Regions from separate parts of the Candidatus Merdisoma sp. HCP28S3_D10 genome, predicted to be linked through region 2. Evidence: riboswitches for the same ligand, from Rfam matches in the RefSeq annotation. Region 2 holds a riboswitch; each other region holds the start of a gene.
What was found. A riboswitch is a leader RNA that binds a small molecule or an ion and turns the genes downstream of it on or off. The one in region 2 is predicted to bind thiamine pyrophosphate.
Positions count from the first base shown of each region.

Region 1: another riboswitch for thiamine pyrophosphate. It lies ahead of thiT (energy-coupled thiamine transporter ThiT); the one in region 2 lies ahead of thiS (sulfur carrier protein ThiS).
Region 3: another riboswitch for thiamine pyrophosphate. It lies ahead of ACTNCH_RS05970 (YkoF family thiamine/hydroxymethylpyrimidine-binding protein); the one in region 2 lies ahead of thiS (sulfur carrier protein ThiS).

Region 1 covers NZ_JBQHTG010000004.1:103,444-111,574, forward strand. Annotated here, with positions in the region: gene gltB (glutamate synthase large subunit) at 1-2,860, opposite strand, end outside; gene ACTNCH_RS10840 (lysostaphin resistance A-like protein) at 3,096-3,863, opposite strand; gene ACTNCH_RS10845 (sialate O-acetylesterase) at 3,847-4,710, opposite strand; TPP riboswitch at 4,822-4,922, shown strand; gene thiT (energy-coupled thiamine transporter ThiT) at 4,962-5,636, shown strand; gene ACTNCH_RS10855 (helix-turn-helix domain-containing protein) at 5,737-6,696, opposite strand; gene argS (arginine--tRNA ligase) at 6,832-8,131, opposite strand, start outside.
Region 2 covers NZ_JBQHTG010000001.1:115,065-123,195, forward strand. Annotated here, with positions in the region: gene cytX (putative hydroxymethylpyrimidine transporter CytX) at 1-773, opposite strand, end outside; gene thiD (bifunctional hydroxymethylpyrimidine kinase/phosphomethylpyrimidine kinase) at 775-1,581, opposite strand; gene thiE (thiamine phosphate synthase) at 1,668-2,312, opposite strand; gene ACTNCH_RS00525 (thiamine phosphate synthase) at 2,314-2,946, opposite strand; gene thiH (2-iminoacetate synthase ThiH) at 2,939-4,192, opposite strand; gene ACTNCH_RS00535 (thiazole synthase) at 4,206-4,976, opposite strand; gene thiF (thiamine biosynthesis protein ThiF) at 5,019-5,654, opposite strand; gene thiS (sulfur carrier protein ThiS) at 5,656-5,850, opposite strand; TPP riboswitch at 6,067-6,170, opposite strand; gene ACTNCH_RS00550 (MATE family efflux transporter) at 6,255-7,622, opposite strand; tRNA gene ACTNCH_RS00555 (tRNA-Leu) at 7,731-7,813, opposite strand; tRNA gene ACTNCH_RS00560 (tRNA-Leu) at 7,818-7,902, opposite strand; tRNA gene ACTNCH_RS00565 (tRNA-Leu) at 8,086-8,131, shown strand, end outside.
Region 3 covers NZ_JBQHTG010000002.1:170,812-178,942, reverse strand. Annotated here, with positions in the region: gene ACTNCH_RS05985 (energy-coupling factor transporter transmembrane component T family protein) at 1-440, opposite strand, end outside; gene ACTNCH_RS05980 (ABC transporter ATP-binding protein) at 437-1,882, opposite strand; gene ACTNCH_RS05975 (ECF transporter S component) at 1,875-2,462, opposite strand; gene ACTNCH_RS05970 (YkoF family thiamine/hydroxymethylpyrimidine-binding protein) at 2,484-3,122, opposite strand; TPP riboswitch at 3,244-3,344, opposite strand; gene groL (chaperonin GroEL) at 3,505-5,127, opposite strand; gene ACTNCH_RS05960 (co-chaperone GroES) at 5,242-5,526, opposite strand; gene codY (GTP-sensing pleiotropic transcriptional regulator CodY) at 5,747-6,526, opposite strand; gene topA (type I DNA topoisomerase) at 6,665-8,131, opposite strand, start outside.

The DNA of each region.
Region 1 (8,131 bases), on a different contig from region 2:
CGCCGGGCTTCGCGCCCTGGGCCATCTTGATCTGCAGCTCCTTTGCGCTTACCAGATAGCGGGAGGTCACGCCAAAACGGCCGGAAGCTACCTGCTTGATAGCAGAACATTTGTTGAGTCCGTCGGGTCCGATTTCCAGACGCTCCAGGCTCTCGCCGCCCTCGCCGGAATTGGATTTTCCATGAAGGGTATTCATGGCAATCGCCAGACATTCATGGGCCTCCTGGGAAATAGAGCCGTAGGACATGGCTCCCGTCTTAAACCGGGTCACGATGGAATCTACGCTCTCAACCTCCTCGATGGGCACGCCCTTCTTCGGATAGTTGAAGTCCATCAGTCTCCGGAGATAGCCCCGGTTGTTCTCCCCGTTGATAAGCTCCGTGTACTCCTTGAACATCTTGTAATCGCCGCGCTTTGTGGACTCCTGCAAAAGATGAATGGTCTGGGGATTGTAAAGGTGCTTCTCCCCGCCGCTTCTGCTCTTATGGCGTCCCACGCTCTCCAGCGTCAGATCCACGTCCAGTCCCAGCGGATCAAAGGCTGCGGAATGCAGCTCGTCCGCCTGCTTCTCGATATCCTCCAGGGTAATGCCGCCTACCCGGCTGACAGTATCGGTAAAATACTTGTCTACCACCTTTTTATCGATACCGATGGCCTCGAAAATCTTGGAGCCCTGGTAGGACTGAATGGTAGAAATTCCCATTTTGGAAGCAATTTTTACAATGCCGTGAAGGACAGCACTGTTGTAATCGTCCACTGCCGCGTAATAATCCTTATTCAGCAGATGGGAGGCTACCAGCTCCCGGATAGTCTCCTGGGCCAGATACGGGTTGATGGCACAAGCGCCGTAACCCAGCAGTGTGGCAAAATGATGAACCTCTCTGGGCTCGCCGCTCTCCAGAATCAGCGCCACGCCGGTACGTTTCTTGGTGGTTACCAGGTGCTGGTTCAGTCCGGATACCGCCAGCAGCGACGGAATCGCCACATGATTTTCATCTACGCCCCGGTCAGAGATAATCAGAATATTGGCTCCGTCCCGGTAAGCCCGGTCGGCCTCCACATACAGCCGCTCCATGGCCTTTTTCAGGCTGGTGTTCTTATAATAGGTAATGGGAATGACTTCTACCTTGAAGCCCTCCACCTTCATATTTTTAATTTTCAGAATATCCGTATTGGTCAGAATCGGATTGTTGATCCGAAGCAGACGGCAGTTATCCGGCGTCTCCTCCAGCACGTTTCCGGCTGTACCCACGTATACGGTGGTGGAAGTGACAATTTCCTCACGGATAGCGTCGATGGGCGGATTGGTTACCTGGGCAAACCGCTGTTTAAAATAATTAAACAGGGACGGATGCTGATCCGACAGGGCTGCCAGCGGCGTATCGATACCCATGGCTCCGATACCCTCTGCGCCATTCTGGGCCATCTGGAGGATTGAGGTACGGTATTCCTCATAATTGTATCCAAAGGACTTCTGCAGTCTTCTTCTCTCATCGTCGGAGAACTCCGGCACCCGCTCGTTGGGGATCTTCAGATCCTTCAGCCGTACCAGGTTGCTGTCCAGCCACTCGCCGTAGGGCTGCGCGGACGCGTACTTTTCCTTCAGGTGCTCATCGTCGATGACCTGACCCTGTACGGTATCCACCAGAAGCATTTTGCCCGGGTGGAGACGCTCCTTCACCAGAATCTTCGTGGGATCAATATCCAGAACGCCCACCTCAGAAGAAAGAATCAGGTTGTCGTCGGTGGTAATATAATACCGGGAAGGACGAAGGCCGTTCCGGTCCAGAACCGCTCCCATCACATCGCCGTCGCTGAACAGAATGGACGCCGGGCCGTCCCAGGGCTCCATCATGGTCGCGTAATACTGGTAAAAATCACGTTTCTTCTGGGACATGGCCTTGTTGTTATCCCAGGGCTCCGGAATGGTAATCATAACTGCCAGAGGCAGATCCATGCCGCTCATAACCAGGAACTCCAGCGTATTGTCCAGCATGGCCGAATCGGAGCCGGAGGCGTTGACCACCGGAAGCACCTTATTCAGATCCTTCTTCAAATGGCTGGACTCCATGGTTTCCTCGCGGGCCAGCATTTTGTCCGCATTTCCCTGAATGGTGTTGATCTCACCGTTGTGTACGATGAACCGGTTGGGGTGTGCCCGCTCCCAGCTGGGGTTGGTGTTGGTGCTAAACCTAGAATGTACGATGGCAATGGCAGACTCGTAGGCCTCATCCTGCAGATCCCTGAAGAAGGACCGAAGCTGGTGTACCAGAAACATACCCTTGTATACAATGGTTCTGCTGGAAAGGGATACCACATAGGTATCGTCATTGGACTGCTCAAAGGTCCGGCGGGCCACATAAAGCTTCCGGTCAAAATCCAGTCCCTTTTTCACGTCTGCGGGGCGCTTTACGAAGCCCTGCATGATACACGGCATTTTCTCCAGCGCCTTAGTTCCCAGAACGGAGGGTACCGTAGGCACCTCTCTCCAACCCAGAAAATCCATGCCCTCTTTTTCCACGATGATTTCAAACATCTTCCGGGCCTGGTTGCGCTTCAGCTCGTCCTGCGGGAAGAAAAACATACCGATTCCATAATCTCTCTCCTCACCTAAAAAGACGCCCAGGGGTTTGACTGCTTCGGAGAAAAACTTATGTGATATCTGCAATAAGATTCCTACTCCGTCGCCCGTCTTGCCCTCGGCGTCTTTGCCGGCTCTGTGCTCCAGGTTTTCTACAATTTTTAATGCGTTCGCCACTGTTTCGTGGCTCTTGACTCCTTTGATGTTGACCACCGCGCCGATACCGCAGTTATCATGCTCAAATCGCGGGTCATACAATCCTCTGCTCTGTTGGCTCATAAAATTATCCCTCCAGATCCTCTGAACTCGCCTTTGCTCGCTCTTTCTTATGAAATTTAGTTGACTCTATCCGTACTATACAACGAATTTTTTCAGATGTAAAGAGAAAATATTTCCATAGTTGTCAGATTATTTGTGAATTCCGTTATATTCTTAAAATTGTGTCTATATTTTCTCTTTTTTCTCTCATACTACAGCCTATCCAAACAATTCAAGCTGTATCTTTTCTCTTATTTTATTTCATAATCCGGATTTTTTTCCAGCATGCGAAGCCCGCCAGCAGACATACCGCCGTCAGGAGCAGATATCCGGGCGTCCAACTAAGGAACTTTGAAAGCCATTCTGGCTCTGCCTGCGAAAGCCAGATGGTGGAAGCATTCAGCGCGCTGTGGGCCAGTATGGACGGAAGCAGGGAATCCTCTGCCTCACAAATCCAGTTGAGATAAAGTCCGGTCAGAAAAGCGAAAATCCCCTGAACCAGATTGCCGTGTAGGATTCCGAATAAAAGAGAAGCGCAGACCATCGCCGCATACCGGTTCTGCAGCGCCTTTTTCAGCTCCCCATATAGGAGCCCTCGAACCAGCAGCTCCTCCAGGACCGGCGCCGTCACTACGCTGGCTGCCAGAAGGGCGGGAAGCCCACCGCCGTAAAGGCTGTCTGTGGCTGACTGATATCCCGGAAACAGGGTCGGAAGCGGCGTCAGGCCCAGCAGCAGATTGAAGCCCCGTCCCAAAAAGACAGCGCCCAGAACCGCCGGAATCCAGCTTCTTTCCGGAATTTCCCGGCTCCGGCTTCCCTGCCGCGTCCGGTACATCCGGTAAAAAATTGGAATCTCCAGCGCGTTGACCGCCGCCAGGCTCCACGTCAGATATTCCGCCTCGTCCAGCCAGGGCGTCAGGCAGAGCGCCAGGGCGTCCTGGAGGCTCATACTCAATATCACATACAGCAAAAAAGGGGAACCGATGTCCCATAAGGTCTTTCCGATACTATTTCTCTGCTCCATGCTCTTTTACATACTCTCCCGCATTTTTTCCGGCGTCCGCCCCAATCTGGTTCAACGCCTCCTGTCCATAATGAATCCCCAATACGTCTCTCAGCTCCGGATCCAGAAGCTCTGCCGGAAGGACGGACACGAGAACCATATCTTGATTTTTTTCACAGCTCTCCAGCTGTGCCTCCATTACCTCCCGGTGCTTTCCCGGATCCTCCAAATCCGGCCCCAGCTCTATCACAAAGCATTTCTCTACGCCCTGCTCCTCCATATAGGAAACCAGGGTGCGCAAGCCCGTCTCATACTCTTCCTTTGTGGCCTTTAAGTTGGCGTCCGCCTCGCCCTGAAACCAGAGCATATAGGTATGGCGCACGTGGATTTTCTCCTTTCTCATGCACTCCTTCGCCGCGGCAAGGCGATCCGCCGCTTCCTCCCGCAGTCCCTTGGTATTCCAGCCGTTCAGGGAAGAGCTTCCCCGGGACGCGGAGACCGCCACCACCGGAACCTTCGTCTGCTCATAATAGGCATTTACAAAGGCGGTCACCAGGCTTCCCTTGCGCTCCAGAAGCTCGGTGTCGTCCAGGGCGCCCCGGTTTTCCTTCTCTCCAAAGGGCTCTGAAAGCACATGCAGGGTATCCGGATCGGTCACGGCCCGGTACTCATAACCCGCCCCTTCGGTGAGCCCGGGCGCTTCCGAAGCGTCCCCGCCGGCGCCGCTCATATTGCTCTGTCCCATGCAGAGGATCAAATCCATACTCCGCCAGGTCTTCTGCTGATAGAGATTTACGCCCACCAGCAAAAGGCAGCAGAGAGCGCTTAAGATAAAGATGACTTTTTTGTTGTTCGGTACTCGGTTCATGGTATTCTCCCTTATAGCTTTGTATTTTACAAGTATAAGCCCCTTCTTTGTCCCTGTCAAATCCGCGCTTGACTTTCTTCTCTGTCTGACCTATATTTAAATTAATCACATAGCGAAAGCTAGGGGAGCCAAAGGCTGAGAATACACTTCTGTGTTGACCCTCATTACTTGAACCGGTTAATACCGGCGTAAGGAAGCATCTTTTGTATCCCCTCCTGTGAAATTTTTTTCATACCTAAGGAGGTTTTTTTATGTCACTTTTTGCTACCAAGCTGGTGGATGAATACGGCGGTACCATCTACAACCTGACAGGCCTGGGCTACGGCGCTCTGGTCGCCCTGATGCTGGTTCTTCTGATTCTGGCCTGCTATCTCACCGGAGACAAGGCGAAATTCAAAACGAAGCACCTGGTTTTTTCTGCCGTTGCCATGGCTTTGGCCATGATCACGTCCTTCCTGAAGCTTTTTGAGGCTCCCATGGGTGGATCCGTTACCTTGTTTTCCATGCTGTTCATCTGCTGTATCGGTTACTGGTACGGCCTGCGGACTGGTATTATGACCGGCGTGGCCTACGGCCTGTTACAGCTCATCTCCGATCCTTATATCATCAGCCTGCCCCAGATGATTACGGACTATGTCCTGGCCTTCGGCGCACTGGGTTTGTCCGGTATCTTCTGTAACAAGAAAAATGGCCTTGTGAAAGGCTACATTGTAGGCGTCCTGGGCCGCTACCTCTTTGCGTTCCTGTCCGGCCTGATTTTCTTCGGCATGTACGCGGAAGGATCCGGCATGAGCGCCCCGGTTTATTCTCTGGCCTACAACGGCTCTTATCTGGGCTGCGAGGCGGCTATTACGTTGATTGTGCTGGCGATTCCGGCGGTGAATAAAGCGTTCGCGCAGGTGAAGCAGTTGGCGGTAGCTGATTAAACACTCTTTCTTTTACGCCAATAAAAAATGCCGCGGGTTCTTTTGCGGAACCTACGGCATTTTTCCCCTTTTCGAAAACTTTTTGCAACCCTGTTTTCTTCTATTTTTCCGAGGTTTTGTCTCTATCTTTCTGCAGTTTCCGTTTCTTTTTGAAGCTAAACCGAAGCTCCGCCTGCTTCGTGCCGATGAGCATTTCCCATTGAATGCCGTCACATACAGTACGGTTGGAAATGATGTCGTCTTTTTCGTAGCTTTCCGTGTCATATTCCACCAGGATCATGCCCTTCTGACGTTCACCTCCGATGATCATGCGGTGGTCGGTGAAGGCGATGATAGGGTGCCACATCATAGGGAGAGCGTTTCGGGTGTATTCGCCATACTGAGTGACCAGTTCGACGGCTTCGCCAGGCTTCAATTCCGTTTCGATGGCTTTCAGGATCTTCTCGCACTTACTTTCGTCCGGCTCCGGCTGCTGGCGGCTTTTCAGAAAGTACAGCATCTCTTGAGCCGTGTGCATTTTCGGGCACTGATTTTCCATCAGGCTTTCCAGCTGGTCAGTGGTGAACTCGTATTCATCTTTGTTCATACGCTGGCATTGCAGGATACGGATAAAACTGCACAGCATCAGAATCAGAACTCCATCGATGATGCCGCCGCCATCTATTCCTCTGTATGCCCGGAGCAGCTCCATAACCACATATCCGACAGTGGCCACACCTACGCAAAACAGACTGAATTTCAGGCTGGAATCGATCTGTTTCTTCCAGGCTGCCCGCTCCTGATTCAGATACTGCACCACGGTATGCAATCCCTCATAGGTGACGACTCCGACATTTCCACTTTTCCTTTCCCGTCTGCTTCCCTCCAGTAACTCCTGCACTGTCACACCCAGCACATCTGCCAGTTCGAGCAAGGGCGAAATATCCGGCATTCCGTGACCATTTTCCCAGCGGGAAACACTGCGGGAATTGACGCCAAGCCTTTCCCCAAGCTGTTCCTGGGTCATGCCCTTTTCCTTTCTCAGTTCCGCAATGAATTTTCCGGTCTTGATCTGTTCCATGGTGAAATCCTCCTGCTGCGTTTTTCTAATTTTATCTTAGCATAAATGCGTACATATGGACATGACATAAAATGAGAGTGGCGGAAAATCCTGCATTTTTAGGACTTTCCGCCATTTATTTTCATAATATTTATCTTACATTCTCTCCGGCGCTTCGAAGCCCAGCACATCAATACAGGTCTCCAGTACCCGCTTGGTTAGCTGCAGCACAGCTACCAGATCTGCACGCTTCTCCTCGTTCTCCTCGCCGAGAATCTTCGTCTCGTGGTAGAACTTGTTGAAGGCATTGGCCAGCTCATAGATATAAGCGCAGACCTTGTGGGGCGCCAGCTCGTCGAAGGCATTCTCCAGCGCGCCGTTGAAACGGGCCAGAGTCAGCTCCAGCGTCTTCTGACTGTCATTTTCCGCTGCCGGAATCCGTCCCTTTGTCAGATCGCCGCCCTGAGCCTGATACTTGTTCAGAATGGACTTAATCCGCACGATGGTGTACAGGATATAGGGGCCGGTATTGCCCTCAAAGGAGGTAAAGCGGTCGATATCAAAGACATAGTCCTTGGACGCCTGGTTGGACAGGTCGCCGTACTTGATGGCGGAAAGACCGATTTTTCTGGCCGTCTCCCTTGCTTCTTCCTCGGAAATCTCAGGATTCTCCGCGATTTTCTGATACATCTTTTCGTTGATATCGGAAATCAGGTACTCCAGACGCATCACGCCGCCCTCACGGGTCTTGAAGGGCTTGCCGTCCTTGCCGTTCATGGTGCCAAAGCCTAAGAATTCCAGATCCGTCTCCGGCTTCACCAGGCCTGTCTTCTTGGCACAACGGAATACCTGGATAAAATGCATCTCCTGACGCTTATCCACCACATAGATAACCTCGTCCGGATCAAAGAGCTTCCGGCGCTCCACCAGAGTTGCCAGGTCGGTGGTGGTATACAGGGACGCTCCGTCAGACTTGAGAATCATACAGGGCGGAACCTCCTTGGTGTCGGTGTCTTCCTTGACGTCTACCACTAGCGCGCCCTCGCTCTCGTATGCAAAGCCTTCCTTTTTCAGCTTCTCTACCATATCCGGGATATAAGGCTGCGCGTCGGACTCGCCCTTCCACAGATCAAATTCTACATTCAGGTTCGCGTAATTGCGCTTCAGGTCGGTCACGGACACATTTAAGATGTGCTGCAGGATAGCCTGATAGCCTCTGTGGCCATGCTGCACCAGATAGGTGGCGTGCATCGCCTGCTCCTTGTAGGCCTCGTCCTCCTTGGACCGGGCGCTGGCTGCCGGATAGATCTCCTCCAGCTCGGAAATGGTAAAAGGCGCCTCGGTCGGATACTCACCTGTGTAATTTTCATCAAAATATACCAGGTCCGGCTTGCGCTCCCGAAGTTCCGTGATAATCAGTCCCATCTGCAGACCCCAGTCGCCCAGATGGATATCG
Region 2 (8,131 bases):
GTGGAGAATACAATGATCAGAAGGCCTGCGATCCCCAATCCGGCCTTTACCATAATCTGCGCGATATCCGACTCTCCGGTAAAAATCGCGGCTCCCATACCAATCACATACATCCAGCAGCTTACCAGGCCGTAAACGACTGCGCTGACCGCTGTCGCCTGCACCGGTTTTTCCGCCTCTCTGGTATAATCGCTAATCAGGGGCAGCCAGGACAGCGGCATGGCTACGGAAAGCTCTACGGCTGCGCCAAAAGTCATGCCTTCTCCTCCTGTGACGGCCGCGCCGCCGTGTCCGAAGATTACAAAGCTTAACAGTATGGTCAGGATAAAGAGCGCCGCCATGGCCACCGTATTTACCTTGCCCAGGTTCTCAATACCGATGAGAATCCACACGATAATCAGGCCGCCAATCAGCAAACACCAGACCCAGTTGCCCACGCCCAGGATACCGTCCGCCGCCAGGGCTCCGTCATAAATCATAATAGCCGTCCAGCCCACCAGCTGAATCACATTCAATGCGGAAAAGAGCAGTCCGCCCCTGCTTCCAAAGCTCATCTTTGCCGTTTCCATGGCGCTTCTTCGCACCTTTCCGCCGATGAGACCGGATAAGAACAACATGGTACAGCCGATGATGTGGCCTACGATAATAGCCAGCAAACCTTTTCCGAAGCCCAGATCCGCAAGATAAGTTCCTGTCAGAATCTCCGCAATCGAGACTCCGGCTCCGAACCAGATAAGACCGTTTTCAAATACAGAAGTACGCTTTTCTGTCATCTTACCGCACCTCCTTCGCAAATTCGCCCGTCAGATCAAAGGCATGCTTCATAGGGCCGGATCCCTTGCCAAGATCCAGCATGGCTCCCAGCGCGCCGGAGATATAATCCTTCGCCCGCTTTACCGCTTCCGGAAGTTTATAGCCCTTGGCCAGATTGGAAGCAATCGCGCTGGAAAGGGTACAGCCGGTTCCATGGGTATTGGGATTGTCGATGCGCTTGCCTTCGAACCAGTGGCCTTCCCCATTTGCATAGAGATAGTCGTTGGCGTCATTGATACTGTGCCCGCCCTTTAATAAAACGGCGCAGCCGTAGGTTTTGCTGATTTTCTTTGCCGCCTCCAGCATATCTTCTTTGGTTTTAATAGCCATACCGGACAGAATCTCCGCCTCCGGGATATTGGGCGTTACCACCTCTGCCAGAGGCAGCAGCTCCTTTTCCAGTGTCTCCACCGCATCTGTCTTCAGAAGCACCGAGCCGCTGGTAGCTACCATGACCGGATCTACCACGATATGCTTCGCCTCGTAATCACGCAGCTTCTTTGCAATGACACGAATCAGTTCGCTTGCGGATACCATTCCGATTTTGACCGCATCCGGGAAAATATCCTCGAATACCGCGTCAATCTGCTGTCCCAAAAATTCCGGAGTTGCCTCCTGGATTGCTCTTACGCCGGTGGTGTTCTGCGCTGTCAGTGCGGTAACCGCTGTCATCGCGTACACTCCATTCATGGTCATGGTCTTCAGATCTGCCTGAATGCCGGCGCCTCCGCAGGAATCGCTGCCTGCGATTGATAATGCTGTTCTCATTTGTGTTTTCCTCTTTTCCTTTGTTTTCGCATTATTTTTCTATCGCGACAGAGAGTGGTGCCCCCGGTCTGCCGCTTTCACGGGCTTTATGCGCCCGTTACTACCTCTTTTACCTTTTCCTTCAGCTCTCCCGCTGCCTTTTTAATATCCTCTGCTCCGAAGATGGCGGAAACCACAGCCGCGCCGGCCATGCCGCCGCCCCGGATCTCTGTGATATTCTCTGCAGTGATACCGCCGATGGCCACCGCCGGAATCTGTACAGAGGTACAGATTTCACAGAGCTGCTCCCTGGTAATCCGAATAGCCGTTGTCTTGGTAGGCGATGGAAATACGGCTCCTACGCCCATATAGTCCGCGCCTGCCTGCTCTGCCTTCTTCGCCTGCTCTACCGTCTTACAGGTGGCCCCAATGATAAAGTCTGCCGGAACCCGGGCGCGAATCTCACTGACCGGAGCGTCCTCGATCCCCACGTGGACGCCGTCTGCGCCGCTTTTCAGGGCTACCTCCACGTTATCGTTGATAATCAGCGGGACGCCGTGGCGATGACAGATTTCCTTTACCCGGATAGCTTCCTGCAGAAATTCCTCCTCCGAAAGCTTCTTTTCCCGCAGCTGCAGGATCGTCACGCCTCCCGCCAGAGCTTCCTCAATCTGCTCTTCCAGCGTCTGTCCGCCGGTCCAGTGCCGATCCGTCACCGCATAGAGCAGCAGCATCTCTTTCTTAAATTTCATTCTATCTTATCCCCTTCTGTGTGTTCGCTGCCTGTTCTGTCTTTTCTGAAAAGGCTGACAGATAGCGTCCCGGCGCTTCACATACCATAGCGCCGCTCATGACGCACACGCCTGCTGCCCCTATAGCCATCACCGCTTTATAATTCTCCGGAGCGATTCCACCGATGGCATACACGGGGATCTTCACGCTTTCACACACCTGTTTCAAAAACTCCAGACCCCGCCCGGGCAGTCCTTTTTTGCAGTCTGTGTCAAATACATGCCCCGCAGTGATATAGGTACACCCCAAGGTTTCCGCCTCCCGGGCGTCCTCCGCGGAATGACAGGACGCGCCCAGCACGGTAAAATACGCCCGCTCATCCGGGGATAAGTTCCGCAGGATAGGCAGCGGCAGGTGGAGCCGCTTTACACCCAGCTCCAGAGCTATACCCGGAAAGCTGTGCAGAACACAGGGCGTCTGATATCTGTCGCAAATTTCTGCCGTCTGACGCGCCAGTTCCAGATATTCCGCCTCCGGCAAATCCTTTTCCCGCAGAATGATACCCCTGGGTCCCGCCGCAGCCAGCGCTTTTATACGCCCCAAAAAATCATCTTTGCAAAGCTTACGGTTTGTAATCACTAACACATTAGACATACACATAATCATTCAGCACCGGCTGAAGTCCTTCCTCCGTGATATCTTCATACATGGTCTCAAAGCTCCGCCCATCGTTGATCTCAAACTGCTCGTCGCCGGTCTCTGTTCCGTCGTCCTTGCCGCTATATTTACTCTCATGATCCCCGATACCGGTGGATACGCCTGCAGACACCTTCGTCGCCGCAATCTTCACGATCCCGTTCCGGAAGGACGCGCTCTCCCGGGAGGATACGGTGATCCCCACGTAGGGCAGAAAGATCCGGTACGCGCAGATAATCTGGCACAGCTGCTTTTCATGGACGTCCAGCGGATTGATCTTATCGTTGTTGATAATCGGACGCAGTCTCGGACAGGACAGGGACATTTCCGCATGGGGATATTTCCGCTGCAGATAATAGACATGCAGCGCGCTTGCCAGCGCGTCCCTATGAAAATCCGACAGCCCCAGAAGCGCCGAAAAGCCCACGCCGCGCATGCCGCCCATCAGTGCCCGCTCCTGGGCGTTGAACCGGTAGGGCCATACACGCTTGTGTCCCATCAGATGCAGCGTTTCATACTTATCCGTATCATAGGTCTCCTGAAATACCGTCACGTAGTCTGCGCCGCATTCATGAAGATACCGGTATTCATCGGAATTGACCGGATAAATCTCCAGCCCCACCATCCGGAAATACTTCTTTGCCAGCTTACAGGCCTCGCCGATATAATCGACGCCGCTCTTACCACGGCTCTCACCGGTCAGAATCAGGATCTCCTCCATACCGCTGTCGGCGATAACCTTCATTTCTTTCTCGATCTGCTCCATATTGAGCTTCATGCGGTTAATGTGGTTATAGCAGTTGAAGCCACAATATACACAGTAATTTTCACAGTAATTGGCGATATAAAGAGGCGTAAACAGATACACCGTATTGCCGAAGTGCTTACTGGTCTCCCATCTGGCCCGCTCTGCCATCTGCTCCAGGAAGGGTTCCGCCGCCGGAGATAACAAAGCCTTAAAATCCTCCACGGAGCAGGTACGGTGCTCCAGGGCTGCCTTTACATCCTTCTCTGTGTACGTTTGATAATCATAGGACGCCACCTGGGACATGACCTTCTCACAGATGTCCGAGTCGATCTGCTCCATGCCCGGCATATATTCCATATGGTTGGTTCTGGAGGAGGGATCCGTCTCCAGCTTATGCTTCTTCGCCAGCGCTTTTTCGGAAAGATATTCCGAGTCTACAAAGAACTGATTTTCCATGTGCTCACACCTCTCAATCCCGCAGAAATCCGGTCAGCGGATCGGAGGCTGCCGCGCCCCTGGTCAGCACTCTTCCAAGCCCTGCCAGATAAGCGTTTCGTCCGGCCTCTATGGCGTCCTTGAAGGCGGAAGCCATAAGCGGCAGGTTGCCTGCTGTGGCCAGCGCCGTATTGGCCATAATCGCCGCAGCTCCCATCTCCATGGCCTCGCAGGCCTGAGAGGGCTTTCCGATACCGGCGTCCACGATAATCGGCAAATCGATTTCATCAATCAGGATCTGGATAAATTCTTTTGTGGCCAGTCCCTTATTGGAGCCGATGGGAGACGCCAACGGCATAACGGAAGCTGCTCCTGCGTTCACCAGATCTCTTGCCACATTCAGGTCCGGATACATATAGGGCATGACCACGAAGCCCTCCTTCGCCAGAATCTCGGTGGCTTTAATGGTCTCCTGATTGTCCGGCAGAAGATACTTGGAATCCCGCATAATCTCCACCTTTACAAAATCGCCGCAGCCAAGCTCTCTGGCCAGCCGCGCGATACGGACTGCTTCTTCCGCAGTTCTCGCGCCGCTGGTGTTGGGGAGCAGTGTCACATGATCCGGAATATAATCCAGGATATTTTCATGCTCTCTGGTGTTCGCCCTGCGTACCGCCAGTGTGATGATCTCTGCTCCTGCGTCCTTTACCGCAGCCTCGATTAAGTTCAGGGAATATTTTCCAGATCCAAGAATGAAACGGGAATGGAATTCATGTCCCCCCAGTGTCCATGTATCGTTGTTCATATGTATACCTTCTTTCTCTTAAATTTCGCTTTTTATACTCTTCTACGGCTCCGGCTCTCCCGCCAGAATCCGTATCACCATATGGGCCTCGTGGGCCGCGCAGGTCATGACCCGGCTGGAAACCAGCGTGCCGCACTCCTTCACATCGCTGACGCCGTCCCCACAGAGATAAAACCGCTTCGTAACCCGCCGGGTCTGTATCCGGTTCACGCTGTCCATGCCGGCCATACCGGAGCCGGACAACAGATATTTCTCCGGAAATTTCTCCAGCACGGTATTGACCAGCATTGCTTTGCACTCCGGATTGTCAAAGGCCTCGCAGACCAGGTCCGCGTCCGTAAGAAGCTCTCCTATATTGTCCTCCGTAATACGGAGCGTATGAGTCTCCAGCTCGATATAGGGCGCGATTTCTTTCAGATTTGCCGCCAGCGCCTCCGTCTTCGGAAGCCCCAGCTGGCTTGCCTTGTACTGCTGCCGGTGAAGATTCGAGATATCCACCCGGTCAAAATCAATCAGTATCAGCTTTCCCACGCCGGCTCTTGCCAGGCAGATACTGATATTGGAGCCTAAGCCTCCCAGGCCGCAGATGGCCACGGTCGTATGCTCTGCCCTTTTCTGGAAGGCTTCCCCATGCCGGGCTGCCAGGGCCCGGTGCCATTCTTCCCTTGTCGGTATCATCTCAGCCGCCTCCCACAAAGCTGACCACTTCCACGCTGTCGCCGTCCGCCAGCACCGCTGTCTCATACTGTGCCTTTGGCACAATATCGCCATTTCGCTCCACTGCGATCCGCTTCAGATCGTAATTGGTTCCGGCCAGATATTCCGCCACGGTTTTTCCGGCGATATTAAGCTCTGTTCCGTTTACTTTTACCATGCTTTCTTCTCCTGTCCCATAATTTTTCGCAATAAACGCAATAAAAAAGAATCCTGCTTCGCAGGATTCTCCGCCTGCGGCGGGTCGCCTAAGCGACATACTACAACTCCGCCGCAGTGCGATCCTGCCCGGAGGGCTTTTTTATGTAATAGGGGATTCCATAGGAATTTCCTATTACATAAAAAAGAAAGCCACCGATTTGGCAGCTTTCCGTTTTTCCTTTTTGCTCAGGTATCCCTACGTTGGCATTATCCAAATCAGGTTCTCGGTCGAAGGTCACACCTTCCTCTCAGCCTGTATACAAGCTCCCGTCTGTTTTATTGTCTTTTTGCATTATAGATCGATTTTCATAAAAGAACAAGGTCTTTTCAAAATTTTCCTGTACAGTTTCTACTACATATCACCTATACAAGTTCAGTCTGGCGCTTTTCCATTTTTCGCATATAGAGAAACCAGACCACAAAGATCGCGCCGCCCGTACATACCCAGGAGGCTACATAGATATTCATCAGCATATCGTAGGTGGGGAACCATTTAAATACCGTCAGAAGCCAGATCATACGGAATACAACCGTTCCCAGAATTGTGATAATAGAGGGTTCCAGGGATTTTCCCATACCCCGGAGCGCCGCGCTCTCCACCTCATAAGTGGCTGTCAGCCCCTCCAGCGAGCAGACATGATGCATCCGCACCAGGCCATAGACCGCCACACTGCTGCTGATAGTATAGATTCCTACGAAAAATTCGTCCCAGATCATAAAAATAATGCTCAAAATCTCGGTAAAGCCCATTCCAAACAGCATACAAAGCCAGAAGATCCGCTTACAGCGCTTCAGATTCCCCGCGCCAAAATTCTGGCTGGTAAAGGTTACTGCCGCCTGGGCAAAGGCGTTGGCAATATCATATGTAAAATATTCAAAATTCAGCGCCAGGGAGGATCCCGCAATGGCGTCCTCTCCAAAGGAATTGATCCCGCTCTGGATAAATACATTGGACACGGAAAAAATCGCGCCCTGAATGCCCGCCGGAATTCCAATCAGCAGTACCTTTTTCAAATCAGCACCGTCGATACACAGTCTGTGGAAGCAGAATTGAAATTCATCTGTTCTTGCATGGAGATGAACCATTACCAGCACCGTACTCAGCACATTGGAAATCACCGTTGCAATCGCCACACCTGCCACGCCCAGGCCGAATCCAATCACCAGAAGCAGATTCAGGAGCACGTTCAGGATACCGGACAGAATCAGGTAATACATGGGCCGTCTCGTGTCGCCATAGCTTCGAAGAATGGCAGCGCCAAAATTATAAAGCACCATGAAGGGCAGTCCGATAAAATAAATGCGGATATATAATAACGCCTCGCGGATGACTGTTTCCGGAGTTCCGGAAGCCTCCAGCACAAGCCGTGCCGTCAGCATGCCGACAGCCAGCAAAATCATTCCCAGCATTGCCCCGAAGGTCATAATCGTATGCACCATCCGGCTTATGCTGTCCCGCCTTTCCTGGCCGATCAGATTGGCCAGGGCCGCATTGGGACCCACCGCCAATCCCACAATCAGATTGACAAAAATTCCCACCAGCGCCACGCAGCTTCCCACTGCCGCCAGAGCCTGGGAGCCCGCAAACCGGCCTACCACCGCCACATCCGCCGAGTTAAACAGCTGCTGCAGAATACTGCTGAAAGCCAGCGGAACCGCAAACAGAATCAGCTTCCCCGCCAGGCCGCCGTTCAGCATATCCATTTCTTTTGTTTTCTTTCGTTCTTCCATCTTTATTTCTCTCCGCCGCAGTGCGATAATATTTTTTTGTAATAGGGGATTCCATAGGAATTTCCTATTACATAACAAAAGGTCTCAGAAATCATTCTGAGACCTTCATGCAGGAGATGGGACTTGAACCCACACAGCCTTGCGACTACAGGCACCTGAAGCCTGCGCGTCTGCCATTCCGCCACTCCTGCTCACTGCGGAAGATGGGACTTGAACCCACACGATTGCAATAATCACAAGATCCTTAGTCTTGCTCGTCTGCCAGTTCCGACACTTCCGCATTTAGTTGTTTGCTCGTTTCGTCAACGCGCTTGATTATAATAACACCGCTTTTAACAAATGTCAACTGTTTTCCCGAATTTTTTTCAAAAATTTTTATCCGATTTTTAAATTTACAAATTTGAAAATAATTTCAAAAAAGTGTTGACAATAGGAACACTTTCTGATAAGATACTATTTGTTCGCAGGAGTGGCGGAATGGCAGACGCGCAGGCTTCAGGTGCCTGTAG
Region 3 (8,131 bases), on a different contig from region 2:
TGATACGCTGCCAGAATTCCATAGGCAAACTTGGGCGGCAGATGAAACTGCTGCATCAGGCTCATGACCAGTTCAAAGGCATTGGAGGTAAAAGCATAAAGCATACCGAGACCCCCGTAGGCCAGAATCCGGGAGGACAACTGCATAGCTGTCGTCATATTACTGGCATAGAGCGTGCGCTGTCCAAACATGGTCACTTCCACGCCTTCATTTCCGCCATTTCCGAAAAACAGTCCAGCTGTAAACATTCCGAGAGCCGCCAGCAGAAATGGCACCATGCCAATCATCAGCTTTCTGCGATTCACACCCGGTGTACAGAAGGTTACCAGGAAGCATATCACAGCAATCACCAGATTCAGCCGCACCCGAAAGGTCAGGGACAGTAAAAGAGAAGCAATGATCAGGCTCAGCAGCTTATAGCCCGGATTCAGTTTCTTCATAAAGCTCCTCCTTCCCATTCCTCTGTCGGAATTGCAGTCAGCTTTCCTTCCTGTAAAAGAAGAATCTGATTTGCACAGGCTTTAGCCAGTGCCAGATCATGGGTGGCCATCACAACCGTCAACCCATCTTTGACGCGGCTCATCAACAGATCCATGATAAAACGTGTAGACCGCTCATCCTGGGCGTAAGTAGGCTCATCCAGCAACATCAACGGGCAGTCTCCGGCCAGCATGGCCAACAGAGCCAAGCGTCTCTGCTGCCCCTGACTGAGTGTGTAAGGGGACTCCTTCTCCCATTGCCGCAAGCCGAACTCCTCCAAAAGCTCCCCGGCTTTTCTCTTCAGCACGGCTTCCTCTGCCTTTTTCCCGTAGACAGCCCGGAGCGTAGTCAGTACTTCCTCCTGTACAGAAAGACTTAAAAACTGAAACCTGGGATTCTGAAATACCAATCCCGGCCTTCCTGCGAGTTCCAGCCTTCCCTTTTTCCGCCCGATTCCTGCCATTGCCTGTAAAAGAGTCGTCTTACCGCTTCCGCAGGTTCCTACCAATGCCGTTACACTGCCCTTTTCTATCCGAAACGACAAATCCTTCAGAAATGGTTTTTTCCCATGATATAAAGTCAATTGCTCTGCCAGCACCATTGTTTCACTGTCAGCTCCAAGCTCCGCTGCGTGATATGCGCTGAGCCATCTATCATCCAGAAACAGCCCCCTCTTCTCGAAAAGCTCCCGTTTTTTTTGGATCTCCTCAGGGTAAATACTGCCCTCATCAAGATTCCCATTTTCTTCCATCAGCACGATCCGATCCATAAAAGGCAGCCACCACTGGGGCTTATGATCCACCACCAACAGGGTCAGTCCCCGTTCCTTCATCTTCCGCAGAAGTTCCGCCAGGGATTCGCAGGCCTTTGGATCCAGATTTGCAAAAGGCTCGTCCAGAATCAGCATATCCGCCTCGGTGGCCAGAGCTGTGCAGAGAGCCAGTTTCTGCTTCATACCTCCAGATAAGGTATAGATAGGCTGACCGGCTGTGTACTCGAGTCCTACGATACGTAGAAGTTCATGGGCTCTTTTTCGCAGATCGCCCTGATAATTCATATTTTCCAGCGTAAACAAAACCTCATGCTCTACCTTATCCATGCAGAATTGATTGTCCGGATTCTGGAATAAAATTGAAACCTTTTTGGCACGCTCCGCCGCCCCCAGCTTACTGAGCTCCTGACCATGTACGAGAATCGTCCCTTCCATTTCGCCCGCGTATTCCGGATAAAGTCCGGCGAGGCAGTACGCAAGGGTACTTTTGCCTCCGCCGGACTTTCCCATCAGCAGAACCGCTTCTCCCCGCTTTACCTGAAAACTCAGGTCGGAAAAAACCGGATGTTCATTTTTACTGTACCGAAAACCTAAGTGTTCGCAGGAAAGGATGATTTTCTCCTTACTCACGGCTGCGGCCCAGCTCATAGCCCTTTAACAGACCGCTCTTTGCCAGGCTGTCGCCAATCAGCTTGCAGATCAGACCTGAGAAGATCAGGGAGCTTACCAGACGAATCAGGAACAGTACGATCAGGAAACCTACAGAGAATTTACCGTAACCAGAACGTACAAAGCTCCACAGGAAGCTGGTAATGCAGCTTCCTGCCGCTGCCAGATACATCACCTTGCCATCAAATTTCTGATACTTATTTGCGGCAAATACGATCTCTGCGCCAACGCCCTGAATGATACCTGCTACGATAACCATCGGGCCGAACCAATTGCCCAGAAGAACCTCAATAACTGCCGCAATGACCTCTGCGATAACCGCTGCGCCCGGTTTCTGCAGAATGTAGCCTGCCAGGGTTGCTGCCATAAACCATATACCGAAGCAAATCTCATTTCCCAGAGGGGACAGGCCTGCAGGCGTCAGAGCGGTTGCTATAAACGAAGCCAGGTATACGCCGCCCAGATATACGACACCGAATACAATACAAATCATAGCTGTTAAGATGATCTCTTTTAATTTCCAGGTGTTTTTCTTTTCCATTTTTTTACTCCTCTTTATTCGTTAATTCTCATTTGTCGGGCTGTTTACCGATAAGGTAAAATGCAGAATGTAATGGGGAACGGCCTTTTCCATCAGGCTGCATACCTCTTCCAGGTAGTCAAACACCTCATGAATGTCACCATGAATCCGGGTGGCGTAATGAATGGTGGTAGGCTCCAGCCCCTTCTCCTCTGCCAGTCTCCAGACTCTGGCAATCTCATCGATGTAATCCGCGGTTCCCATGGGATACAATGCCAGCTTGCACAGTACCGGGAAGTGCTTATCCGCAATCTTTGCCTTGTTGGGTGCCTCGCCCTCACGGGTCAAAACACTGTCTCCGTCACAGTCACCCGGGCAGCCCTTAGAAAACTGTCCTTCCAGTGCCATATGCACATCCGGCTTCCATGCGTTGACGAACAGTGCCTTCACAGCGTCCGCCACATAAGGCAGCTTACCGCGGTATACGGTAGACAGCGCATCGGACTCGCTCCAGACTGCACTCGTATCAGTTCCCTCCAGCGCGCCCAGAATGATCGGCACGAAATGGTCAGTCATTGGATACAGGGAAAAACGGCAGCCGGAGATATCCAGCTTCGTTCCCCGTCCTGCCCAGGGCAGATCCGGACGGTTGCAGCCGCTGCAACAATTGTTGTTTTCCATATTTAAAACCTCTCTTTCTCTCATAGAGGTATCGGATTTCCGCAAAAATAGACAAAAAAAGAAGCTTTCTCGAAAAAAAGCCTCTTTCTATATCTATACTTATGCCAATACCTAGCCAATAAGTCTTTTCGAATCGCTTCCCTTCGCTGGTTCTAACCAGAGCAGGTTCAAAGAGTCGGCCTTATGCCCTCTCAGCTCCTAAGAGTTCCCCTAGAATTCTAATACCTGTATGAATTTTTATGTCGGTATAACTATAGCGCTTTTCTATGGAGATGTCAAGGCATAAATGGTCGTAACCGTCCTGCCGTCTAAGCCCTCAGGCAAAAACAAATACCCCGCGGCAGGTTAAAACCTGCCGCGGGGTATTTGCTTTGCTGATGTGTTACATCATTCCGCCCATGCCGCCGCCTGCGGGCATTGCGGGTGTTTCTTCCTTAATGTTTGCTACACAGCTCTCTGTGGTAAGGAACGTAGATGCTACGCTGGTTGCGTTCTGCAGAGCGCTTCTTGTTACCTTTGCGGGGTCAAGAATACCTGCGTCTACCATGTTCACATACTCTTCATTCAGTGCGTCAAAACCGACTCCCGGATTGCTCTCTCTTACCTTGTTGATGATAACTGCGCCTTCCAGTCCTGCATTTGCAGAGATATGGAACAGCGGAGCCTCCAGTGCCTTCAGGATAACCTTTACACCGGTCTTCTCATCGCCCTCTGTGGTATCAAGCAGCTTCGCTACCTGCTTGGTTGCGTGGATATACGCGGATCCGCCGCCTGCGATGATACCTTCCTCTACAGCCGCCTTGGTAGCTGCCAGAGCATCCTCCATACGAAGCTTTGCTTCCTTCATCTCTGTCTCAGTTGCAGCGCCTACACGGATAACTGCTACGCCGCCTGCCAGCTTGGCAAGTCTCTCCTGCAGCTTCTCACGGTCGAAATCAGACTTGGTCTCTTCGATCTGCGCGCGAATCTGAGCGATACGCTGCTGGATATCTTCCTTGGAGCCTGCGCCCTCTGCGATGATGGTGTTCTCTTTCTGAATCTTTACAGACTTTGCAGTACCCAAATCCTCAAGCTTCGCATCCTTCAGCTCACGTCCCAGCTCCTCGGAGATGACGTTTGCGCCTGTCAGGATTGCGATATCACGCAGCATCTCTTTTCTTCTGTCGCCATAGCCCGGTGCCTTTACACCAACTACCGTGAAGGTTCCACGCAGCTTGTTCATAACCAGAGTGGTCAGAGCCTCGCCCTCGATATCCTCTGCGATAATCAGAAGCTTTCTGCCGCACTGTACGATCTGCTCCAGCAGCGGAAGAATCTCCTGGGTTGTGGAAATCTTCTTATCTGTAATCAGGATATACGGATTATCCAGATTTGCTTCCATCTTCTCCATGTCTGTTGCCATGTAAGCGGAAATATATCCTCTGTCGAACTGCATACCTTCTACCAGATCCAGCTCGGTCTTCATGGTCTTGGACTCCTCGATGGTGATAACGCCGTCGTTGGTAACCTTCTCCATAGCGTCTGCTACCATGTTGCCAACTTCCTCATTTCCGGAAGAAACAGCTGCTACTCTTGCGATCTGATGCTTTCCGGTTACCGGGCTGCTCATCTCCTTAATAGCCTCTACTGCGGCGTCTGTCGCCTTCTTCATACCCTTTCTCAAAACGATCGGGTTCGCTCCTGCTGCCAGATTCTTCATACCTTCATGAATCATAGCCTGTGCCAGAACTGTTGCTGTAGTGGTACCGTCACCGGCTACATCGTTGGTCTTGGTCGCTACTTCTCTTACCAGCTGGGCACCCATGTTCTCAAACGGATCCTCAAGCTCGATCTCTTTTGCAATGGTAACACCATCGTTGGTAATCAGGGGCGCGCCATACTGCTTATCCAGTACTACGTTTCTTCCCTTCGGTCCGATGGTTACTCTTACGGTATTTGCAAGCTTATCTACACCGGCTTCCAGTGCTTTTCTGGCGTCTACGCCATATTTAATTTCCTTAGCCATTTTTAATTCCTCCAGTTTTTTTTTCAGATTTTTATATCATTATTCGGTCATATCCTGACGGATATGCACGCTCCGCTCAGGATGCCATTCGGCAAAGAATAATATCTTTCGATATTATTCTACAATTGCAAGGATGTCATTCTGCTTTACAATCATGTATTCCTCATCGCCAAGCTTTACTTCATTTCCGGCATACTTGGAATAGATAACTTTATCGCCAACCTTTACATACATGGTAATCTCTTTTCCGTCTACCATTCCGCCAGGTCCTACTGCTACAACCTCAGCCTGCTGCGGCTTCTCCTGGGACTTGCTTGCCAGAATAATTCCGGATGCGGTAGTCTCCTCTGCTTCAAACTGCTTCAGTACAACTCTGTCTCCCAACGGTACTAATTTCATTTCTATTCCTCCTTGGATCTTGTTCTTATCCTTTTTATTATTAGCACTCACTTACTGCGAGTGCTAACTTACGGTTATTATAGTAATGCTTTCCATTTTATTTGTCAACTGCTTTTTCGGAATTTTATTCTTTTTTTATAATTACAGGATAAAAAAATACAGTGCGGTTTCCGACCTGCTCCGGCCTTTTTCCGCACTGTACCTTTCTTCTATTCTGAAGTTATTTTGCTTCCTTTTTCAGCTTCGCCAGTTCATCGAATACCACATCGTTCACAACCTTAATGTAGGTTCCTTTCATTCCGGAGGAACGGGACTCGATCACGCCTGCGCTCTCAAACTTCCGAAGCGCGTTGACAATAACGGAACGAGTGATTCCCACACTGTCGGCAATCCGGCTGGCTACCAGGATTCCCTCGTTGCCCTTCAGCTCCTCGAAGATATGAGTGATCGCTTCCAGCTCAGAGAAGGACAGGGTGCTGATGGCAGACTTCACAATCTGAACCTTCCGCTTCTCTTCTTCGTTCTCCTCGTTCACGGAACGCATCATTTCCAGGCCTACGACTGTGGTGCCGTACTCGCTTAAGATGATATCGTCGATATCGTACTGCTCTTTATACTTATACAGGAACAGGGTTCCCAGACGCTCGCCTGCAATATCAATCGGAGTGATAATCGCCTGATAATCACGGACATTCTCAGACTCAAAGCCCAGGGTCTGCAGATTGACATTCTCCTTGGTGGACAGAATGCTTAAGAGACGCTCGTTCAGAGCCTCGTCTATATGGGCTCCCACTTCGTCCACAATCAGCTCCTGAATCTCACTCACGCCCTCACAGTGGCTGATACCCAACACCTTGCCTTTTTTACTGATGACCAGAACATTGGAATTCAGAATCTCTGTCAGCACTTCGCAGATATCGTTGAATACCACCTTGCTGGAGTTATTATTATGCAGCAGCTTATTGATCTTTCTTGTTTTATCCAGTAATTGTACGCTCACGCCGTTCCCTCCATTGTATTTTTTTCCGAAGGTGTCTGTTCTCTATCTTTTCGCCATATTTTCAAAACAACTCGGAATTTATATGAATTTTAGCACAATTCCCTCTTTTTTTCAATTACTTTTTCACAAATTTTCTGACTATTTTTCTTCGTCCTTTTTCTTCGGCATCACATGGCCGCAGGTTTCGCTGGCACAGACCAGCTTATTGCCCTTTTCTACCATATAGCTGCCGCAGACCGGACACTTCTCCGTAGAAGGCTTCTGCCAGGACATGAAATCGCACTCCGGATTGTTCTCACAGCCGTAATATTTTCTTCCCTTTTTGGTTCTGCGCAGCACCACATCCTTTCCGCACTTGGGACAGGGTACTCCGATTTTTTCCAGATAAGGCTTGGTATTGCGGCATTCCGGAAAGCCCGGGCAAGCCAGGAAGCGTCCGTGGGGACCATATTTGATCACCATATGACGTCCGCATTCCTCGCAGACCACGTCCGTCACCTCGTCCTCAATCTTTACTTCCTTCAGTTCCTTTTCCGCAGCCTCCACGGCTTTTTCCAGATCCGGGTAGAAATTTTCTACGACTGTCTTCCAATTGACGGTTCCTTCTTCCACGCAGTCCAGAAGTCCTTCCATATTTGCGGTAAAATCTGTCTCCACAATGCTGGGGAAGGCCTGCTTCATCATATTGTTGACTACCTCGCCAAGCTCGGTCAGATAGAGATTCTTGCTCTCCTTGGACACATAACGGCGGGCAATGATTGTCGTAATCGTCGGCGCATAGGTACTGGGACGTCCGATACCCAACTCCTCCAGCGTCTTAACCAGCGCAGCCTCTGTATAATGGGCCGGCGGCTGTGTAAAATGCTGTTTACTCTCAAATTCCTTCAGCTCCAGCCGGGTCTCCTTGCTCAGGCCCTTCAGCAGACGGCTGTCCCCTTCCTTTTCCTCGTCCTGCACATAGACAGACATAAAGCCGTCGAAGGTAACCCGGGACGCAGACATGGTAAAACGGTACTTTCCTCCGTCCACCTTTACCGAAGAGGTCTCATAGACCGCGTCTGCCATCTGGCTGGCCGCAAAGCGCTTCCAGATGAGCTGATAGAGACGGAACTGCTCCCTTGTCAGGGATTCCTTGACAGAAGCCGGCGTCCGCGTCAAATCCGTCGGACGGATCGCCTCATGGGCGTCCTGAATCTTTTTGCCGCTGGTTTTCGCGTTGTGCCCGGCAGACACATACGTTTCTCCATAATTGGAAGAGATATAATCGCGGGCTGCCTTTGCCGCCTCCTCGGATACTCGGGTGGAATCGGTACGCAGATAGGAAATCAGGGCTACGGTACCGCTGCCCTTGAGATCCACGCCTTCATAGAGCTGCTGTGCCACGCTCATGGTCTTCTGAGTGGAGAAATTCAGTGTCTTGGAAGCCTCCTGCTGCAGGGTACTGGTGGTAAACGGAAGCGGCGCCTTCTTTACGCGCTCCCCGATCTTTACCTCGCTGACCTCATAGGAAACTCCGTCCAGTTCTTTTAGAATCTGATCCATCTCCTCTTTGGAGCGGATTGTCATTTTTCCTTCCTTTGTTCCATAGAAATGCGCCTGCAGCGG